Regions from separate parts of the Streptomyces sp. NPDC048211 genome, predicted to be linked through region 4. Evidence: riboswitches for the same ligand, from Rfam matches in the RefSeq annotation. Region 4 holds a riboswitch; each other region holds the start of a gene.
The links. A riboswitch is a leader RNA that binds a small molecule or an ion and turns the genes downstream of it on or off. The one in region 4 is predicted to bind cyclic di-AMP.
Positions count from the first base shown of each region.

Region 1: it holds a riboswitch for cyclic di-AMP, as region 4 does, so the genes downstream of both, ACGFZA_RS40865 (transglycosylase SLT domain-containing protein) here and ACGFZA_RS24705 (M23 family metallopeptidase) in region 4, are expected to answer to the same signal.
Region 2: it holds a riboswitch for cyclic di-AMP, as region 4 does, so the genes downstream of both, ACGFZA_RS36420 (M23 family metallopeptidase) here and ACGFZA_RS24705 (M23 family metallopeptidase) in region 4, are expected to answer to the same signal.
Region 3: it holds a riboswitch for cyclic di-AMP, as region 4 does, so the genes downstream of both, ACGFZA_RS12245 (peptidoglycan DD-metalloendopeptidase family protein) here and ACGFZA_RS24705 (M23 family metallopeptidase) in region 4, are expected to answer to the same signal.

Region 1 covers NZ_JBIDAD010000027.1:16,995-21,552, forward strand. Annotated here, with positions in the region: gene ACGFZA_RS40860 (FG-GAP repeat protein) at 1-366, opposite strand, end outside; gene ACGFZA_RS40865 (transglycosylase SLT domain-containing protein) at 570-1,448, opposite strand; cyclic di-AMP (ydaO/yuaA leader) riboswitch at 1,454-1,637, opposite strand; gene ACGFZA_RS40870 (ABC transporter ATP-binding protein) at 1,934-2,767, opposite strand; gene ACGFZA_RS40875 (FecCD family ABC transporter permease) at 2,775-3,824, opposite strand; gene ACGFZA_RS40880 (FecCD family ABC transporter permease) at 3,821-4,558, opposite strand, start outside.
Region 2 covers NZ_JBIDAD010000014.1:115,972-120,529, forward strand. Annotated here, with positions in the region: gene ACGFZA_RS36410 (M16 family metallopeptidase) at 1-625, shown strand, start outside; gene ACGFZA_RS36415 (M16 family metallopeptidase) at 652-2,034, shown strand; cyclic di-AMP (ydaO/yuaA leader) riboswitch at 2,249-2,416, shown strand; gene ACGFZA_RS36420 (M23 family metallopeptidase) at 2,430-3,245, shown strand; gene ACGFZA_RS36425 (GntR family transcriptional regulator) at 3,475-4,188, shown strand; gene ACGFZA_RS36430 (HPr family phosphocarrier protein) at 4,392-4,558, opposite strand, start outside.
Region 3 covers NZ_JBIDAD010000002.1:1,232,957-1,237,514, reverse strand. Annotated here, with positions in the region: gene ACGFZA_RS12260 (STM4012 family radical SAM protein) at 1-234, shown strand, start outside; gene ACGFZA_RS12255 (STM4011 family radical SAM protein) at 242-1,132, shown strand; gene ACGFZA_RS12250 (SGNH/GDSL hydrolase family protein) at 1,146-1,988, opposite strand; gene ACGFZA_RS12245 (peptidoglycan DD-metalloendopeptidase family protein) at 2,200-3,132, opposite strand; cyclic di-AMP (ydaO/yuaA leader) riboswitch at 3,138-3,290, opposite strand; gene ACGFZA_RS12240 (tyrosine-protein phosphatase) at 3,792-4,558, shown strand, end outside.
Region 4 covers NZ_JBIDAD010000006.1:528,023-532,580, forward strand. Annotated here, with positions in the region: gene ACGFZA_RS24690 (hypothetical protein) at 108-482, opposite strand; tRNA gene ACGFZA_RS24695 (tRNA-Met) at 1,000-1,073, shown strand; gene ACGFZA_RS24700 (PP2C family protein-serine/threonine phosphatase) at 1,334-2,455, shown strand; cyclic di-AMP (ydaO/yuaA leader) riboswitch at 2,727-2,880, shown strand; gene ACGFZA_RS24705 (M23 family metallopeptidase) at 2,892-4,067, shown strand; gene ACGFZA_RS24710 (aldo/keto reductase) at 4,281-4,558, shown strand, end outside.

The sequences.
Region 1 (4,558 bases), on a different contig from region 4:
CGCGTCGTCGTACCCGTCCCCGTCGAGGTCGCCGGTGGCCAGGGCGCGGCCGAAGCCGTCCCCCGCCTCGGCGGCGCCCGGCACCCCGGTGGTGTTCTGGCTGAACACGGCGCCCCGGGTGGTGCCGATGCCGCCCGGCCCGCCGTACTGCACGGTCACGTAGCCCGCGCCCTTCTGGCCGGCGATCGTGCCGCCGGGCGCGGCGATGAGCACGTCCTCGTAGCCGTCACCGTTGAAGTCGGTGTTGCGGTCGCCCGCGTGTGTTCCGCCGGGGGTACCGGCGTAGGCGGGGGGCGCGGCGACGGCGGCCCCTGCCATCAGGAGGAATGAGGCCGCGACAACGGCGGCCGGTCGGTGGGTGCGCACGAGCGGCTCCTCGGTTCAAGGATGACCGGGCGGGGTCCGGGGGTCCGGGGGGACGCCGGGAAGAGCCCGTTACCCTCCTGGCGCCCTGTTGGACCGGCTCTGCGGCACAAGGGTTGTACGGCATCGCGAAAGGGGTGGAAGGGAGCTGTTCAGCTCCCTTCCACCCCTTTCAAGGCTCCGCGCGGGCGCGGGGCCGCGGTGGATCAGTAGGCCCCGAAGACGTTGTCGATCGAGCCGTACGTGGCGGCGGCGTAGTTGCACGCGGCGGTGATGTTCGCGACCGGGTCCAGGATGTCCAGCGAGGTGCCGGGCACGTGGTAGGCGTCGAACGTGGGCTGGATGACCTGGAGGAGGCCCTTGGACGGGGTGCCGGCGGCGGCGTTCGAGTCCCAGTTGTTGACGATCTGCGGGTTGCCCGAGGACTCGCGGATGACGTTGCGGTAGATGCCGTCGTAGCTGCCGGGGATGCCGTTCTCGGCCATGACGGCGAGGGACTCCTTGATCCAGCCGTCGAGGTCGTCGGTGTACGTCGTCGCGGACTGCGTGGAGGTGGTCGCGGCGGTCTCCACGGCGACGGGCGCGGCCGTCCGCTGCGAGCGGTCGGCGCGGTCGGTGCTCTCGGCCCGGTCGGCCGACGGCTTCGCGGCGCTGGCGGACGAGTTCTCCGCCTTGAATTCGCTCTTGGTCGCGGCCTTGGGGGCGGCGGCCGAGGACGTGGCGCCGATGGTCAGCTTGAGGCCCGGGTGAATGAGGTCGGGGTTGCCGCCCACCACACTGCGGTTGTCCTGGTACAGCCGCTCCCAGCCGCCGCTGAGGGAATGCCCCCGGGCGATCTTGGAAAGCGAATCACCGTGCACCACGGAATAGGTGGTGGACTCGGCCTTCTGTGCGGCAATTTCCTTGCCGGACACGGAAGTCGGGGCCGCGGCCTTTTCCGCGACGACCGCCTGGGCGGGTGCGGCAGAGGCCGACCCGGCAGCGATCAGGGGGAGCGCGAGAACGACTCCGCCCGCGCTCACGGCGATGAAACCGCGGGTCAGGGAGGTGGACTTGGAACGACGGTGCTGACCCTTGAAGGGCATGGCGCTTTTCCTCTCCGCCGCCTGCGAGGTGAGCTGTCGGGTTCGGACTGGAGATGTCCGGCCGCACATGGCGACTTCACCCCTAGCCGCTCCGGATTCCCGGAACGGCGGCAAACCTGGGTCCCCCGCTCCTGCCGTACGTGAGTGGTCGGGTTACCGGACGGCGGCAGGATTCGGCGTTCCATCCGGATTGACGGTGACCGTAAGCGAGAAAGGGCAGGCGAAACAAGCCCGGAATTCTTGATCGCAATTGCAGCGCAAGATCAATCAAAGGAAATGTGGGACGCCGGTCACATACCCGCGGGTCAACTTTCTTGGCGCAACAGGGAACCGAAGCCTCCGGTTGCGCATCCGGAGCGGGAAACGTGACGCTGGCCACTGTGCCCGAAAAGGGTGATTTGCTGGATATTCAGAGGCTATGGACCATAAAAAAGGGACTCTTTTGGGCTTTATCGACAAAGTCGAGTATCCAGACAATTGGGACATCATGGTGCGGGTGTCGGCTGCGCGGCCACGCCGGCACGGCGGCGCGCCACCACCACCGGCGACTCGTCGCCCGGGGCGCGGAGGATGTCCGCTTCCAGCGCGTACAGCTCCTTCACCAGGGCTTCGTCGACCGTCTCCGGGGGAGCGCCCCGGGCGATGACGCGGCCGTCCTTCATCGCGACGAGCAGATCGGCGTAGCGGGCCGCGGCGGCGAGGTCGTGCTGGACCATGACGACGGTCCGGCCGGTGGCCGCGACCTCGCGCACGAGTTCCAGGACCTCGACGGCGTGGCCGAGGTCGAGGGCACTGGTGGGTTCGTCGAGCAGGACGACCGGGGTCTGCTGGGCGAGGACCATGGCGAGCCAGCAGCGCTGACGCTGGCCGCCGGACAGCCGGTCGATGCGCTCGCCGGCGAGCGAGGTGGTGCCGGTGGCGTCGAGTGCGTCGCGCACCGCCTGCTCGTCCTCGCGCGACCACTGCCGCAGCAGCCCCTGGTGCGGGCTGCGGCCGTAGCGCACCAGACCGGCCACGGTGACCGCTTCGGGGGCGCGCGGCGACTGCGGCAGCAGGGCGACATGGCGGGCGGCCCGGCGCCGGCCGGCCTCCCAGATGTCCGTCCCACCGATCAGGACCCTGCCGGACTCGGGCCGGTGGAGCCGGGCGACGGTCCGCAGCAGGGTCGACTTCCCGCAGCCGTTGGGACCCACGATCGCGACGACCTGTCCGGCGGGAACGGAGAGCTCGACGTTCTCCACCACGGGGCGGCCCGGGTATCCGGCGTGCAGGCCACGGACTTCGAGGCCCGCGTCGGTGCCGGTCGGATTCTCGGTCATGTGCGGCTCACGCCTTTCCGGCGGCCGGGTCGGGCCGCAGCAGTACCCACAGGAGGAAGGGGCCGCCCAGGACGCTGGTGACGACCCCGACGGGGAGTTCGACCGGAGCGGCGACGCGGCCGATCGCATCGGCCGCTGCGATCAGCGCGGCCCCGGTCAGCGCCGAGCCGGTGACCGGGACCCGGGTGGGACCGCTCAGCCGCTGGGCGAGGATCGGCGCCGCCAGTGCCACGAAGGCGATGGGGCCGCCGACCCCCACGGCCGTACCGGCCAGCAGCACGGCGAGGACGAGTGCGACGGTGCGCACCCGGCGCAGGTCGACGCCGAGGGAGCTCGCCACCTCGTCGCCGAAACGCAGGAGTTGAAGGCGGTGCCCGGCCGCCAGCGAGAGGGGGACGAGGAACAGCAGGGCCACGGCCAGCGGCACTCCGGCGTCCCAGTCGCGCCCGTTGAGGCTGCCGACGGCCCACAGGAACACGCCGCCCGCGGTGTTGTCGTTCTCGCGCGACATGATCAGGTCGCCGATCGCGCCGATGAAGGTGGAGACGCCGATTCCGGCCACCAGCAGGCGGTAGCCGGCACTGCCCGCTCCCCCGGCACAGACGACGACCAGGACCGCGGCGGCGATGGCGCCGACCGGACCGAGCCACCAGTTGCCGACCATGCCGGTGGCGGACCCCGCGGCGGCCGCGACCACGGCGGCGGTGGCGCCTTCGTTGACCCCGACCAGGTCCGGCGTGGCGAGCCGGTTGCCGGCCAGGGTCTGGGTGAGACAGCCCGCGACACCGAGGGCCGCGCCGACCAGCAGGCCGGTGAAGACGCGGGGCAGCCGGAAGTCCCGCACGATCATGACGGTGCCGGCATCGCCCGTTCCCAGCAGTCCCGAAAGGGTCTCCGACAGGCTCATGCCGGTCGAACTCGCCATCACCGCCAGGGTGATGAGCAGGGCCAGCAGCGGAAGGAGCAGGGCGGCCGTGAGCGCGCTGCGTCTCGGGAGGAGCCAGGACAGCGTTCCGGTGCGGACCACGACGCTGTCGGGCGGGGTCACGTCGGTCATGCCGGGACCCCCTCGGTGGACAGCCGGGCGGAGCGGGCGATCCACACGAGAAGGGGGCCGCCGACGAAGGCGAGCAGCACGCTGACCGGGGTCTCCCAGGGCCGGATGACGATCCGCGCGAGTATGTCCGCCACGATCATGACGTCGGCGGCGACCAGGGCGGAGAGGACGAGTTGGGCCGTCATCCGCGCGCCGGCCAGCGCCCGCGCGGCGTAGGGCGCGAACAGTCCGAGGAAGGCGATGGGGCCGGCCACGGCGACGGCGCAGCCGGCGAGCAGGGAGACGGCCCCGGCGACGACGAGGCGGATCCGGCCGGGATGGTGGCCCAGGGAGCGGGCGCCGTCGTCCCCGAGCCCGAGCGCCGCCAGCGGGCGGGCGCAGCCGAGTGCGGTGAGCAGGCTCAGCGCGATCAGGGGCAGCAGGGGCAGCAGGTCGGAGAGCTCGATGCCGGCGAGCGAGCCGATCGTCCAGTAGCGGTAGGTGTCGAAGGTGGACCGAGTACCCAGCAGGACGTACGAGGTGAGGCCGTGGAAGGTGGCGCCGAGCGCCGATCCGGCCAGGACGAGGCGCAGCGGGGATCCGCCGCCGCGCCCGGAAGCCGCGAACAGGAGGACGGCCGCGCTCGCCACGATCCCTCCCGCCAGGGCCCACACCAGCAACGAGGCGGGCGAGTCGGCGCCGAAGAAGGTGAGCCCCAGCACCACGGCGAAGGCGGCACCCGAGTTGACGCCGAG
Region 2 (4,558 bases), on a different contig from region 4:
GCGCGAGGAGGTCCGGGAGGAGGTCCCGGCGCGTGCGCTGATGGCCGCCTACCGGCTGCCGCACGACGGCACCCGTGAGTGCGACGCCGCGGACCTCGCGCTGACGGTGCTGGGCGGCGGCGAGTCGTCCCGGCTGCACAACCGCCTGGTCCGCCGGGACCGGACGGCCGTCGCGGCCGGTTTCGGGCTGCTGCGGCTGGCGGGCGCGCCCTCGCTCGGCTGGCTGGACGTCAAGACGTCCGGCGGTGTCGAGGTCGCTCAGATCGAGACCGCGGTCGACGAGGAGCTGGCCCGGTTCGCCGAGGAAGGCCCCACGCCGGAGGAAATGGAGCGCGCTCAGGCACAGTTGGAGCGCGAGTGGCTGGACCGTCTCGGCACCGTCGCGGGCCGTGCCGACGAACTGTGCCGGTACGCCGTGCTGTTCGGTGACCCGCAGCTCGCCCTGACGGCCGTGCACCGGGTGCTCGACGTCACGGCGGAGGAGGTCCGAGCGGCCGCCAAGGCCCAGCTGAGGCCCGACAACCGGGCGGTGCTGGTGTACGAGCCCGTGGAGTCGGCCGAGTCCGAAGAGGCGGAAGACGACGCCGCCACCGACACCGACGCGCACGAAGGAGCGGACAAGTGAGCGACGCTGCCGCGACTGGAGTTTCGATGGAGTACCACCCGCAGCCCGCCCCCGGCGTGGCCAGGCCCTGGGCCTTCCCCGCCCCCGAGCGCGGCTCCCTGCCCAACGGCCTCACGGTCCTGCGCTGCCACCGCCCCGGCCAGCAGGTCGTCGCCGTCGAGATCTTCCTCGACGCTCCGCTGGACGCCGAGCCCGAGGGCCTGGACGGGGTCGCCACGATCATGTCGCGCGCCCTGTCCGAGGGCACCGACAAGCAGAGCGCCGAGGAGTTCGCCGCCGAGCTGGAGCGCTGCGGCGCCACGCTCGACGCGCACGCCGACCATCCCGGCGTCCGGGTCTCCCTGGAGGTCCCGGCCTCCCGGCTGGCCAAGGCGCTCGGCCTGGTCGCCGAGGCGCTGCGGGCACCGGCCTTCGCCGACAGCGAGATCGAGCGGCTGGTGAACAACCGCCTCGACGAGATCCCGCACGAGCAGGCCAATCCGGCCCGGCGCGCCGCCAAGCAGCTCTCCAAGGAGCTCTTCCCGGCCACGGCCCGCATGTCGCGGCCGCGCCTGGGCACCCAGGAGACCGTGGAGCGGATCGACTCGGCGGCCGTGCGCGCCTTCTACGACGCCCACGTCCGGCCGTCCACCGCGACCGCCGTGGTCGTCGGCGACCTCACCGGAATCGACCTGGACGCCCTGCTCGCCGACACTCTCGGCGACTGGTCGGGCAACACCGCGGAGCCCCGGCCCGTCCCGCCGATCACCGCCGACGACACGGGCCGCGTGGTGATCGTGGACCGCCCCGGCGCGGTACAGACACAGCTGCTGATCGGCCGCATCGGCGCCGACCGGCACGACAGCGTCTGGCCCGCGCAGGTCCTCGGCACGTACTGCCTGGGCGGCACGCTCACCTCCCGCCTCGACCGGGTGCTGCGCGAGGAGAAGGGCTACACCTACGGCGTGCGGGCCTTCGCCCAGGTGCTGCGCTCCTCGGCCCCGGACTCCGCCTCCGGGGCGACGGGGGCCGCGATGCTCGCCATCAGCGGTTCCGTGGACACGGAGTCCACCGGCCCGGCGCTGGAGGACCTGTGGAAGGTGCTGCGGACCCTGGCGGCCGAAGGGCTGACGGACACCGAGCGTGAGACGGCCGTGCAGAACCTGGTGGGTGTCGCCCCGCTCAAGTTCGAGACGGCGGCCTCCGTCGCGGGCACCCTCGCCGACCAGGTCGAGCAGCATCTCCCGGATGACTACCAGGCGCACCTGTACGCGCGCCTCGCGGAGACCGGCACGGTCGAGGCGACCGCGGCCGTGGTCAACGCCTTCCCGCAGGACCGGCTGGTCACGGTGCTGGTCGGCGACGCCGCGCAGATCGCCGATCCGGTCAGGGCGCTCGGCATCGGTGAGGTGTCGGTCGTGACCGGCTGACGGCCGACCACTTCACCCGATATCGGGGCAAAAGGAAGGCCCTGGCGAAGCGTTCTCCGCCAGGGCCTTCCTTTATGTCCGCTTTGGGGGAGAGGTTGCCTGTCTGCCCTGTGGGATGCGCTACAAAACGGCCTGTCCGTTTGGTGGGGGGAAGTGCCCCCGTCTAGCGTCGGCCCGGCTGTCCGCCACTCGTATGCCGCATCCGTGACGTACCGGGCAGTCATCGCCGAGTCCCCGTCAGGCGCGAGCCTGGGGAGCCGGGGACCCACGCAGTCCCTGGGGTGAATCGGACGCCCGCGCCTCGCACGAGGCCGAGGGGTCCGTAGGAGACCTTCCTGCTCCGAACCCGTCAGCTAACCCGGTAGGCGAGAAGGAAGGAAAGGACCAGCCACTTCATGGCGTTCACCCGTGCCACCGGGAAGCACCGTGCCCCGAGCCGCCTGACGCGTACCGGCGCGAAGGCCGTCGGCATCGCGGCTCTGGCCACCACCGGCGTCATCGGCGGACTGGCCTCCCCGGCCCTCGCCGCGGACACCGGGACACCCGCCGCCGGTGAGACCGGCCTCACCCAGGTCATCGCCATCGAGAGCGTTCTCGCCGATCGGATCGACGCACAGGCGGACGCCCAGCAGCACCAGGCGGACGTCGCGGCGAAGAAGGCCGAGGCGGCGGCCAAGAAGAAGGCCGCGGCGAAGAAGAAGGCGGAGGCCGAGGCGAAGGCCAGGGCGAAGGCCGCCGCCCGCGCCGAGGAGGCCCGCGAGGCGAAGGCGCGTGCAGCCCGTTCCGCCGAGCGCACCCGGCTCGGCTCCTTCCAGCTCCCCGTCGCCGGTTCGTACGTGAGCACCGGCTACAAGTCCAGCGGCTCGCTCTGGTCCTCCGGCAGCCACTCCGGCATCGACTTCCACGCCGCGTCCGGCAGCTCCGTCGTCGCCGTCGGCGCCGGCACGGTCGTCGAGGCCGGCTGGGGCGGCGCGTACGGCAACAACATCGTGCTGCGGATGAGCGACGGCACGTACACCCAGTACGGCCACCTCTCCTCGATCGGCGTGTCCGTCGGCCAGAGCGTCGGCGCCGGACAGCAGATCGGCCTCTCCGGCTCCACCGGCAACTCGACCGGCCCGCACCTCCACTTCGAGGCCCGCACCACGCCCTCGTACGGTTCGGACATGGACCCGGTCGCCTATCTGCGCGCCCACGGCGTCACCGTCTGACCGGCCCGAAGACATCCGGCGAAGGCCCCGGCACCTCGCCGGGGCCTTCGTCGTGTCCAGGTGCCGCGCGGATCCACCGGGTTGCGCACCGGCCGTTCCCGAACGCCGGGTGACCAAAAGATATTCATGAATTTCCACCCGCCGTCGGAAATGCGACCGCATTGCAATAGAGTCGCAGGACAGGCGTCGATCGGCCGCGTTTCGCGGGGATTAAGGCGGAGGTTCGGACATGCGCATTCCGGCGCATTCGGTATGCACGGCAATCCGTGAAGACATCGTCTCGGGTGTCTTCGAACGCGGCAGCCGACTCACCGAGGAGGTGCTCGCACGCCGTTACGGGGTCTCCCGCGTCCCGGTGCGGGAAGCGCTGCGCACTCTGGAGTCCGAGGGGTTCGTGGTCACCCGCAGGCACGCCGGAGCCTGCGTCGCCGAGCCCACCGAACTGGAGGCGGCCGACCTCCTGGAGGTCCGGATGCTCCTGGAGCCGCTCGGTGCGGCCCGGGCCGCCCACCGCCGCACGGACGCGCACCTCAAGGTGCTGCGCGGCCTGGTCAGGCTCGGCCAGGAGCGCGCCCGCAAGGGGGAGGGCGACGACCTGCGCTCCCTGGGCGGCTGGTTCCACGAGACACTCGCGCAGGCCTCCGGCAGCCCTGGCCTGATCGCGATGCTCACCCAGCTGCGGCACAAGACCGCCTGGATGTACGTCGTCGGGCAGCCGGCCCGGCCGGCCGACTCGTGGGCCGAGCACGGGGCGATCGTGGACGCCGTGGCGCGCGGTGACGCGGAGCGGGCGAGGAGTCTGGCCGCCCAGCACGCCGAGCGGGCCACCGCCGCGTACCGGCTGCGCCGCCCCGGCCTCCCGGATGCCGTCGCCGTCGCGGCCCGCTCCGGCCGGGTGAGGACCTCGCAACATGCCGTAAACACGCCGAGTGGCCGGCATTAACAATTGCGCCGTATACAAAGAATAGGAATTCCGCAGGGCTATCTTTCTGCTGCCCGAATCGCCGGAATCGCCGCCGACTGAACTGATGAACAGACCCGTCCCATGGGAACCGGGGAGCGTTCGCGTAAACGAAAGAGCCGCGGCTCCCGGTGAGGGGTGCCGCGGCTCTTTCGCGGAATGACTCGGTCGTGACCCGTCGGGGATCAGACGGTCTCCGGGAGCTCGTCGAGCCCCTCGGCGACCAGCTTCGACAGGCGGTCCAGAGCGGCTTCGGCGTTGTCGGCCTCGGACGCGAGGATGATCTCCTCGCCGCCCTGCGCGCCGAGCCCGAGCACGGCGAGCATGGAGGCCGCGTTCACCGGGTTGCCGT
Region 3 (4,558 bases), on a different contig from region 4:
CAGGCCGAGGGGCTGCGCGTGTCCGAGTACCGCGAGCGCTTCGGTACGGACCCGGGCGAGGACTTCCCGGATGAGCTCGCCCGGTTCGAGGCCCGGGGCTGGCTCGACGCGACGGCGGCCTCGACCGGCCGGCTGCGCCTGTCCCCCGAGGGGCTCGCCCACTCCGACGCCCTGGGCCCCGACCTCTTCTCCCCTGCCGTACGGGCCGCGATGGCCGCGTACGAGCTGAAGTGAGCCCCGCGTGGACCTGACGATCCTCTACCGCGGCCCGCTCGCGTCGTGCGACTACGACTGCCCGTACTGTCCGTTCGCCAAGCGGCGCGACAGCCGGGAACAGCTGCGGGCCGACCGGGCAGCGCTGGAGCGCTTCACGGCGTGGGCGGCCGCGCAGACGGGTGACCGGATCTCGGTGCTCTTCACCCCGTGGGGCGAGGGTCTGGTGCGCTCCTGGTACCGCCGGGCGCTGGTCGAGCTGGCCCGGCTCCCGCACATCCGCAGGGTGGCGATCCAGACGAACCTCAGCGGCCGCACGCAGTGGCTGGCCGCAGCGGGCTCCGCGGGCCGCGAGAAGATCGCGCTCTGGTGCACGTACCACCCGGGCCAGACACCGTACGAGCGATTTCTCGGCCGGTGCGGGGAGCTGGCGTCCCTGGGGATCCGCCACAGCGTGGGAGTGGTCGGTCTCGACACCCACCTCGACGAGGCGCGGCGGCTGCGCGCGGCCCTTCCCGAGGAGGTCTACCTCTGGGTGAACGCCGCCGAGGGGCAGACCTACACGGACGAGGAGGCGGACCGGTGGACGGCGATCGACCCGCTGTTCCCGTACAGCCGCCATCCGCACCCCTCGGCCGGTCTGCCCTGCCGGACCGGTGAGTCGGTGATCTCGGTGGACGGTGACGGCACGGTGCGCCGCTGCCACTTCGTCCGCGCCGAGCTCGGCAATCTCTACGACGGCAGCTACCGCGCGGCGCTGGGACCTCGGGCCTGCCCGCTCGCCGTCTGCGACTGCCACATCGGCTATGTCCACCTGGAGACGCTGCCGCTGTACGACGTCTTCGCCGGCGGGGTGCTGGAGCGCATACCGGCCCAGCCGCCGTCCCCCGCCGCCCCGACGGGATTCCCGGGCGGCTGAGGACAGCGGAGGGTCAGAGCGGCAGCAGGTCGGGGCGCTTGGCCTCGACGTGGTCCCCCGACGACTCGCCGCGCAGCCGCCTGCCGATCCACGGGACCAGGTACTCGCGGGCCCAGTGGATGTCGTCGCGCCGCACTTCGAGCGTTCCGCGCTGTGCCTGCGGCGGCCACGGCTGGTCCGGGTCGGCGGGCACGTCGAGGCCGAGCACCTGCGCGGCGCGCAGCGCGACCCGGGTGTGGCCCTCCGCCGACAGGTGCAGCCGGTCGTCGTCCCAGGCCCGCCGGTCCTGCACCGAGCGCAGGGACCAGAGGTCGAGCACCGGACAGTCGTACCGGTCGGCGATGGACCGCACATGGGCGGTGTAGGTGGCGATCTTGCCGCGCAGATGCCGCAGCACGGGAACGTTGCGGGTGTCGAAGCCGGTGGTGACCATGACGGTGCCGACCGACCTGGTCAGGTCGGCGACCGCGCGCTCGAAGCGCTCGGCCACGTCGTCGGGGTCCGTGCCCGGCCGGATGATGTCGTTGCCGCCTGCGCAAAAGCTCACCAGATCGGGGGCGAGTTCCCTGGCGCGCGGCACCTGTTCCTCGACGATCTGGTCGAGGAGGCGTCCTCGTACGGCGAGATTGGCGTATCTGAAGTTCCCGTGCGCGGATCCTGCGGTGTCCACCGCGTCGGTGTCCGGGAGCTGGTCCGCGAGGAGTACCGCGAACCGGTCGGCCCATCCGACGAAGGTTCCGTCCGGGCCGGGGTCACCGACGCCCTCGGTGAAGCTGTCGCCAATCGCCGCGTACGACCCGATGGCGCCCTGTCGGTTGATGACGCCCTGCTGGATGTTGTTCGAATCGTCTGCCACAAGGGCATATCCTGCACCGCCGAATGTGACCTACGCGACCGTAATACGGGGTTGACGGGTGGTGAGATAGACCACCCGGTCAGTTTTTGGTAAAGGGGGAATAAGTGCGCTGCGCATACCGCGCACCGCACGGCAGAGGGACGGTGCGCCGCCGCGCACCGTCCCTCTATGCATTGCTCGGATCCGGTTCACCGGACCGGTGTTGCGTGGATCAGACGTTGATCCCGTGCGACGCCAGGTAGGCGATCGGGTCGATGTCCGAGCCGTACGCCGGACCCGTGCGGACCTCGAAGTGGAGGTGCGGGCCGGTGGCGTTGCCGGTGGCGCCGGAGAGGCCGACCTGCTGGCCCGCGGTCACGGTCTGACCCGCCGAGACGGAGAGCGAGGACATGTGGCCGTACTGCGAGTAGTGGCCGTCGGCGTGCTTGATGACGACCTCGTTGCCGTACGCGCCGCCCCAGCCGGCGGTGACGACGGTGCCGGAGGTGATCGCCTTCACGCTCGTGCCGGTGGAGACGGGGAAGTCGATGCCGGTGTGGCTGCCGCTGGACCAGTTGGCACCGGAGGCGCGGTACGCGGTGGTGTGGTTGCCCGGGACCGGGTGGACGTAACCGGAGTCGTTGCTCTGGGTCGCCGGGGCCGAGGTCTCCTGGGACGACGAGTCGTCGGAGGAGGAGGTGTCGGAGGCCGTGGAGGCCTTCGTCTCGGACTGGACCGGGGCCTTGGGCGCGGCCTTCGACGGAGTGGTGGAGGTGGTCGAGGCGTGGCCCCAGGCCTTGCCGCCGAGGGTCAGCTTCATGCCCGGGAAGATCAGGCTCGGGTTCTCGCCGACGACCTGACGGTTGTCCTGGTACAGCTTCTCCCAGCCGCCCTTGAGCTTGTGCTGGGCAGCGATCTTCGACAGGTAGTCGCCGGAGACCACGGTGTAGGAGGTGGTGCCGGCCTGCTTCTTCGCGACCGGGGTGGCCGGGGTGGCGTGCGTGGCGGCCGACTGCGAAGCGGCGGGAGCGGCCTGCTCCGCGGCGTTGGCACCGGTGGCGCCGAGCAGCGGAAGCGCGATGACGGCTCCGCCGGCACTCGCGACGACGACGCCGCGGGCGATGGTGCTGGACTTGGGACGGCGGTGCTTACCCGATATGGGCATGAAGGTTTTCCTCTCCGGCGCCTACGAGGTGAGCTGTCGGGTTCGGACTGGAGATGTCCGGTCGCGGCTGGCGCGACTTCACCCCGAGCCGGCCGGTTTCCCGGTCGGCGGCTTACCTGGTTCCCCCGCTCCTGCCACGCGGTGAGTGGGTGCGAATTCCGGGCGGCGGCAGGATTAGGCGGTCCGTCCGGATTGACAGCGAACGTAAGCGAGCCAGGACGGCGGAAACAAGCCACGGGTTCCGCCGTCGAATCCGCTCCGGAAAATCGGCGAAGAATTCCCGTCACACTCCGTGGATTATGGATCTTGGCTTTCCGCGCGGCGTCCGGGATACCCGCACGCCCCACCGCCACACACCGTCACGGATATGATCCCGCTCACGAGAGGGCGATCATCTCCCGCATAAGCGGGGCATGTTCGACTAAAAGCCTCAATACGGACATGTCATGCCCGCCGCCCCGCCGCGCCGGAAGGACGGCGGGGGTCGGGACCTTCACGAGAGGGCCCGCGGGCCGGCACGACGACCCGAAACCCGGACCCGAAGTGCAGGCCCAAAATGGGGCCTGCCCAAGATGATTGTCCGAGGAATCAATGTCGTATCGTCACGAGAGTGGACCCACCGGCGACACGCGCCGGTGACAGAGCCTCCAGGAGTGACCGTGACGCAGCAGCTGCCGCAGACCCCGTCGACGGAGCCCGAACTGGCGGGTGTCCGCAATTTCCGTGACGTGGGCGGCCTGCCCACCACGGACGGCCGCCGGGTGCGGTACGGACGGCTCTACCGCAGTGGTCACCTGGCACACGCCACGGCCGAGGACACCACGTTCCTCGCGGGTCTCGGGCTGCACACCGTCTTCGACTTCCGCAACGAGGCCGACCACAAGCTGGACGGGCTGGACGTGGAGCTGCCCGGCGTGCGCAACGTGTGTATCCCGCTCACCGACCCGGCGGACGGTGCGGAGTTCTGGCGGATGGTGCGCGACGGCGACACGGACGAGCTGCGGTCGATCCTGGCCGACGGCAAGGGATCCCACCGCATGATCGCTTCCTACCGGCAGATCATCCTGGAGCGCACGGCCGAGCACAGCCGGGTACTGCACGCCCTGGCCGAGGACAGCGTGCCCGCCCTGATGCACTGCGCGGCCGGCAAGGACCGCGCGGGCCTTTCGATCGCGGTGTCCCTGCTCGCCGTCGGCGTCGAGCGCGAAGCCATCGAGGCCGACTACCTCAAGTCCAACGACGCACACCGCCGCTACAAGGTCCGCCGCAGCGACACCTCCCCCGCCGGAATGTCGCCCGAGGTGATGGAGCTGCTCAATCCGCTCTTCGGCGCCCACCCCGACTACCTCGCCTCGGCCTTCACCACCATCGACGAGACCTGGGGCAGCACCGACCGCTACCTCGCCGACGCCCTCAAGGTCACCCC
Region 4 (4,558 bases):
TTTGTGCACTCGCCCGTTGGAGTTTCCCCTGTTCCGCCGGGAGAGCGAAAGGGAACGGGCGGGCGCGGTGCGGCGCGAGGCGCGAGGTGCGGAGCGGCCTGCGGCGGCTACTTCTCCGATGCGGCGGGGGCGGGGGCGGGGGCCTCGGCCGTGGCCGGGTCGGTGGAGCGCTCCGCGGGCTCGGCCGGCGCCGGAACCGCGGGTGCGGCCTGGGCCTGCGCGCGTGCGGCCGCGGCGGCCTTCTTGCTGTGCACCATGATTCCGATGAAGCCGGCGATGAACCCGCTGATGAGACCCGATATCGCGTGGTTGAACGCGTTGACCGACTCGCTGTCCGGAAGACCGATGGCGGCGTAGTTCACCGCCGCGCTCATCACCGCACCCATCAGGCCGCCGATGAGGCCGCTGATGACGGCGCCGCGCACGGGAGAGGCCGGGGTGACCGGGGCGGGGGCGGGGGTGGGTGTGAGCGGTGCGGTCATCGTCGAGGGCCCTCCAGACAGGCTGCGATGGGAGACCGGGAGCGGCTTGACGGCGCGGTGACATGCGTAATCCGGGGCCTGCTCGCACGGGCAGCCCACCGGTCCGGGGGATGCAGCAGATACCTTGCGGCAGAACACGTGTTCCTTGCAACACCTTCTCGTTTTAAACACTTTGACGGGATCGTGAAGATCGTCCGCAGGGGGCGGCGATGCGCCTGACCGTCAAAGGGGCTGCGGGGGTTGTTTGTTCGGGTTCGCCGACGTCTATCCGCGCCTGGTGCCCAGTGGTTGGGGAGGGCTTCCGGTCGTTCCCGGCAGAGCGTGGTCGTGGTGCGGCGCGGGACTGGTCGTGGTGCGGCGCAGGACTGGTCGTGGTGCGGCGCGGGGGCGGCGGCCGGTCGTGGTGCGGTCGGCGGATCGGTCGCGGATCGGCCGTGGGTCGGCGGCGTCCTCGGGGGGGTGCGGGCGACGGGTGGTCATGAGCGCCTCGAACATGCCGTAGAGTTGTGTTTACCGACGCGGGGTGGAGCAGCTCGGTAGCTCGCTGGGCTCATAACCCAGAGGTCGCAGGTTCAAATCCTGTCCCCGCTACTGAAGAATCAGGCCCGGCATGCATACAGCGTGCCGGGCCTGATTCGTTTGTGTGTGTACGCCGTCGGCCCGCCGGGCCGACGGCCTGTGCGGGCCGTACGCCGCGTATCCCCCCATTGGCCGACGAGGAGTCGCCCCGCGACCCTGCTCCGGGAAGCCTGGGGTGTGGTGCGCGGTACCGTCCGCGGCCGTGGATGTACCGGGCAGGAGAGCAGCAGGTGGGGAAGCGGGAGAAGCGGAGGACGAGGCGTGCCGGTGGCGTGCGGACCCGCCGGTTCGTCCGGGCCCTTCCCGCCCTGATGATCGGCGGGGGCGTGCTGTTCGACGCCTTCACCCCGCCCGCGTTCACCGCCATCCCGTTGTTCGCGGCCGCGCCGCTGATCGCCGCGCCGTTCTTCTCGCGGGCCAGCACCATCCGTACCGGAGCCGCCGCCCTGCTGGCCGTCGTCGGGCTGCGGATCTACAGCGGCACGCTGCTCCGGGTCGTGCCGTCCATCGAACTGCTCACCGTCCTCACCGTCTCCGTCCTCGCCGTCGTGATCAACGACGTCGTGCGGCGCAGCAACGAGCAGCTGGCCTCGGCCCGGGTCATCGCGGAGACCGCCATGCGGGCGGTGCTGCCGACGCCGTCCGACCGGATCGGCGGCCTGCATGTCGCCGCGCGGTACGAGGCGGCGCAGGCGGACGAGTTCGTCGGCGGCGACCTGTTCTCGGTCACGGACACCCCGCAGGGCGTGCGGCTGGTCGTCGGGGACGTACGGGGCAAGGGGCTGGACGCCGTCGAGGCCGTGGCGGTGATCATCGGCGCGTTCCGGGAGGCGGCCGAGCAGGAGGAGTCGCTGGAAGGCGTGGCCCAGCGGCTGGAGCGTGCGCTGGCGCGCGAGTCCAGCACGCGCGGCGGTCTCGACGCCGTCGAGGGGTTCGTCACCGCGGTGCTCGCGGAGATCCCGCCGGGTGCGTCCTCGGTACGGATCGTCAACCGCGGCCACCCGGACCCGCTGCTGCTGCACACGGACGGGGAGCTGGAGGTGCTCGGGCCCTCGGTCCCGGCGCTGCCGCTGGGGATGGACCTGGGAGTGTGGCCGGACCGGTCGGACGTCTGGGACCTGCCCGCCGGGGCGACGCTCCTCCTCTATACGGACGGCCTCTCCGAGGCGCGTGACACCGAAGGCGTCTTCTACGACCCCGCCGAGCGGCTGCGGGGTCGGATCTTCCCGGGGCCCGAGGAGCTGCTGTCCGCGCTGACCGATGACGTGCGGCTGCATACGGGCGGCGAGTCGACGGACGACATGGCGTTGCTGGCGGTGGGCCGGCCGGCTGAGGGGCAGCCCGACCGGCGCAGGACTGTGAAGATCGTCGGCCTGGGCGATGGCGGCGGGTGAGTCCGAGGCCGGGGGTGGCGTGGGGGAGCGGTTGGCCATGATGCCACCGTCCGTAACCGAAGGGCACCCCTCCGCATAACATTTGACGCAACGTCAGAAATCGGTTGGTGACCGAGGGGTGATCAACTCGTCCGATTCCACCCGGTTGTGTCCCGTAAAGTCCAGGCCAAGGGGCTGAACGATCAGTGGGAACAGCTTGGAATCGGACCCCGGTGTCTATTAACGTTCGATAACGCAGCGCGGTTGTCCCAGCCGCCGTCAGTGGCGGCACCGTGCGCGAGCGCCGAATTCCGCAAGGGAACCGGGGAACCACCTACATGGGGTGAATCGGGCATCTCTGTCTCGTGACGAGACGGAGGAACCCGTAGGAGACCTTCCTGCTCCGAACCCGTCAGCTAACCCGGTAGGCGAGAAGGAAGGAAAGGAGTGCGCCCCCGTGGCGTCCAACAAGCCTGCCCCCGAAGCTCCCTCACGGTTCGTGCCCGAGTACGGCGACGACTTCGCGTCCCGGCCCGGCACCGTGGTCGGTACGGAGTACGGGGCCGCCTACGCGACCGATTACGGGACCGATCGGGGCAGCGACTTCGGAAACGACTTCCGCGCCGACGACTCAGGGCCCGACCGGACCTGGGAGGAATGGAATCCCACCGAGGACTCCGTCCGTCCCGTACGCGGCAAGCACCGCGTCGCCAAGCAGCGCAATGGTCTGGCCCGCAGCTCCACCGTCCTCGGCGTCGGCGTCATCGCGGCCGTCGGTGCGGGTGGCATGGCCACCGCCCAGAGCAAGCCGCCGGTCTCCATCTCTCTGCCCGATTCCATCGCGGACAATCTCCCCGACGCCAAGTCCCTCCCGGGCGTAGGCGCGCTGTTCTCGGGTGGGTCCGAGTCCGAGTCCGCGGCGGAGAAGGCCGAGGCGGCGATCGCCTCCGCTCCTCTGACCACCGCCGGCATCACCACCGCCGAGGCCGAGCAGGGCACCACCGACGCGGGCGAGGCCCTCCGCGCCCGCATCCTCCAGCAGGCCGAGCAGCAGCAGGACGCCGCCGACGCCGAGGTCAAGGCCGCAGCGGAGAAGGCCGCGGCCGAGAAGGCCGCCGCGGAGGCGAAGAAGCAGCAGGACGCCGCCGAGGCCAAGATCGCCGCGGAGAAGAAGAAGGCGGAGGAAGAGGCGAAGAAGAAGGCTGAGGCCCTCCGGCTCGCCAAGCTCGCCGCCAGCTACGCCATCCCCACCTCCTCGTACACGATCACCTCGACCTTCGGCGAGGCCGGATCGATGTGGTCCTCCGGCTACCACACGGGCCTCGACTTCGCGGCTCCCACCGGTACGCCGATCAAGGCGATCCACACCGGCACGATCAAGTCGGCGGGCTACTCCGGTTCCTACGGCTACCGCACCGTCCTGGAGCTGGAGGACGGCACCGAGCTGTGGTTCTGCCACCAGTCCTCGATGGACGTCAGCATCGGTCAGAAGGTCACGACCGGCGACACCATCGGACGCGTCGGCGCGACCGGCAACGTCACCGGCCCCCACCTCCACCTGGAGGTCCACACCCCGGACGGCACCGGCATCGACCCGATGCCCTGGCTGCAGGCCAGGGGCCTCACGGTCTGAGACCGTTCTCCCCCGCCGGTTCTCCGGCCGCGAAACCCCGGCAGCCCTGACGCTCACCCCCCGACGTCAGGGCTGCCGGTCTGTCTCCGTCGTCAGGGTCGGCCGGTCCGTCTCCGTCGTCAGGTGGGCCGGTCCGTCTCCGTCCCCTCGTCGCACCGGCTCGGATGTACAGGCCACGGAATAGTGGAGCCCGGGAAAACGGTTGTTCCACCCATGACTTCTCTCCGCAAGCTCGGCTCCTCCAGCCTCCAGGTCTTCCCGCTCGCCCTCGGGGGCAACGTCTTCGGCTGGACGGCGGACGAGGCGCAGTCCTTCGCCGTCCTCGACGCGTACGCGGCCGCCGGCGGCAATTTCATCGACACGGCCGACGCCTACTCGGCCTGGGTCCCCGGCAACGAGGGCGGCGAGTCGGAGTCCCTCATCGGCAAGTGGCTCGCCGCGCGTGGCAACCGTTCCGACATCGTCGTGGCCACCAAGGTCGGCGCCCACCC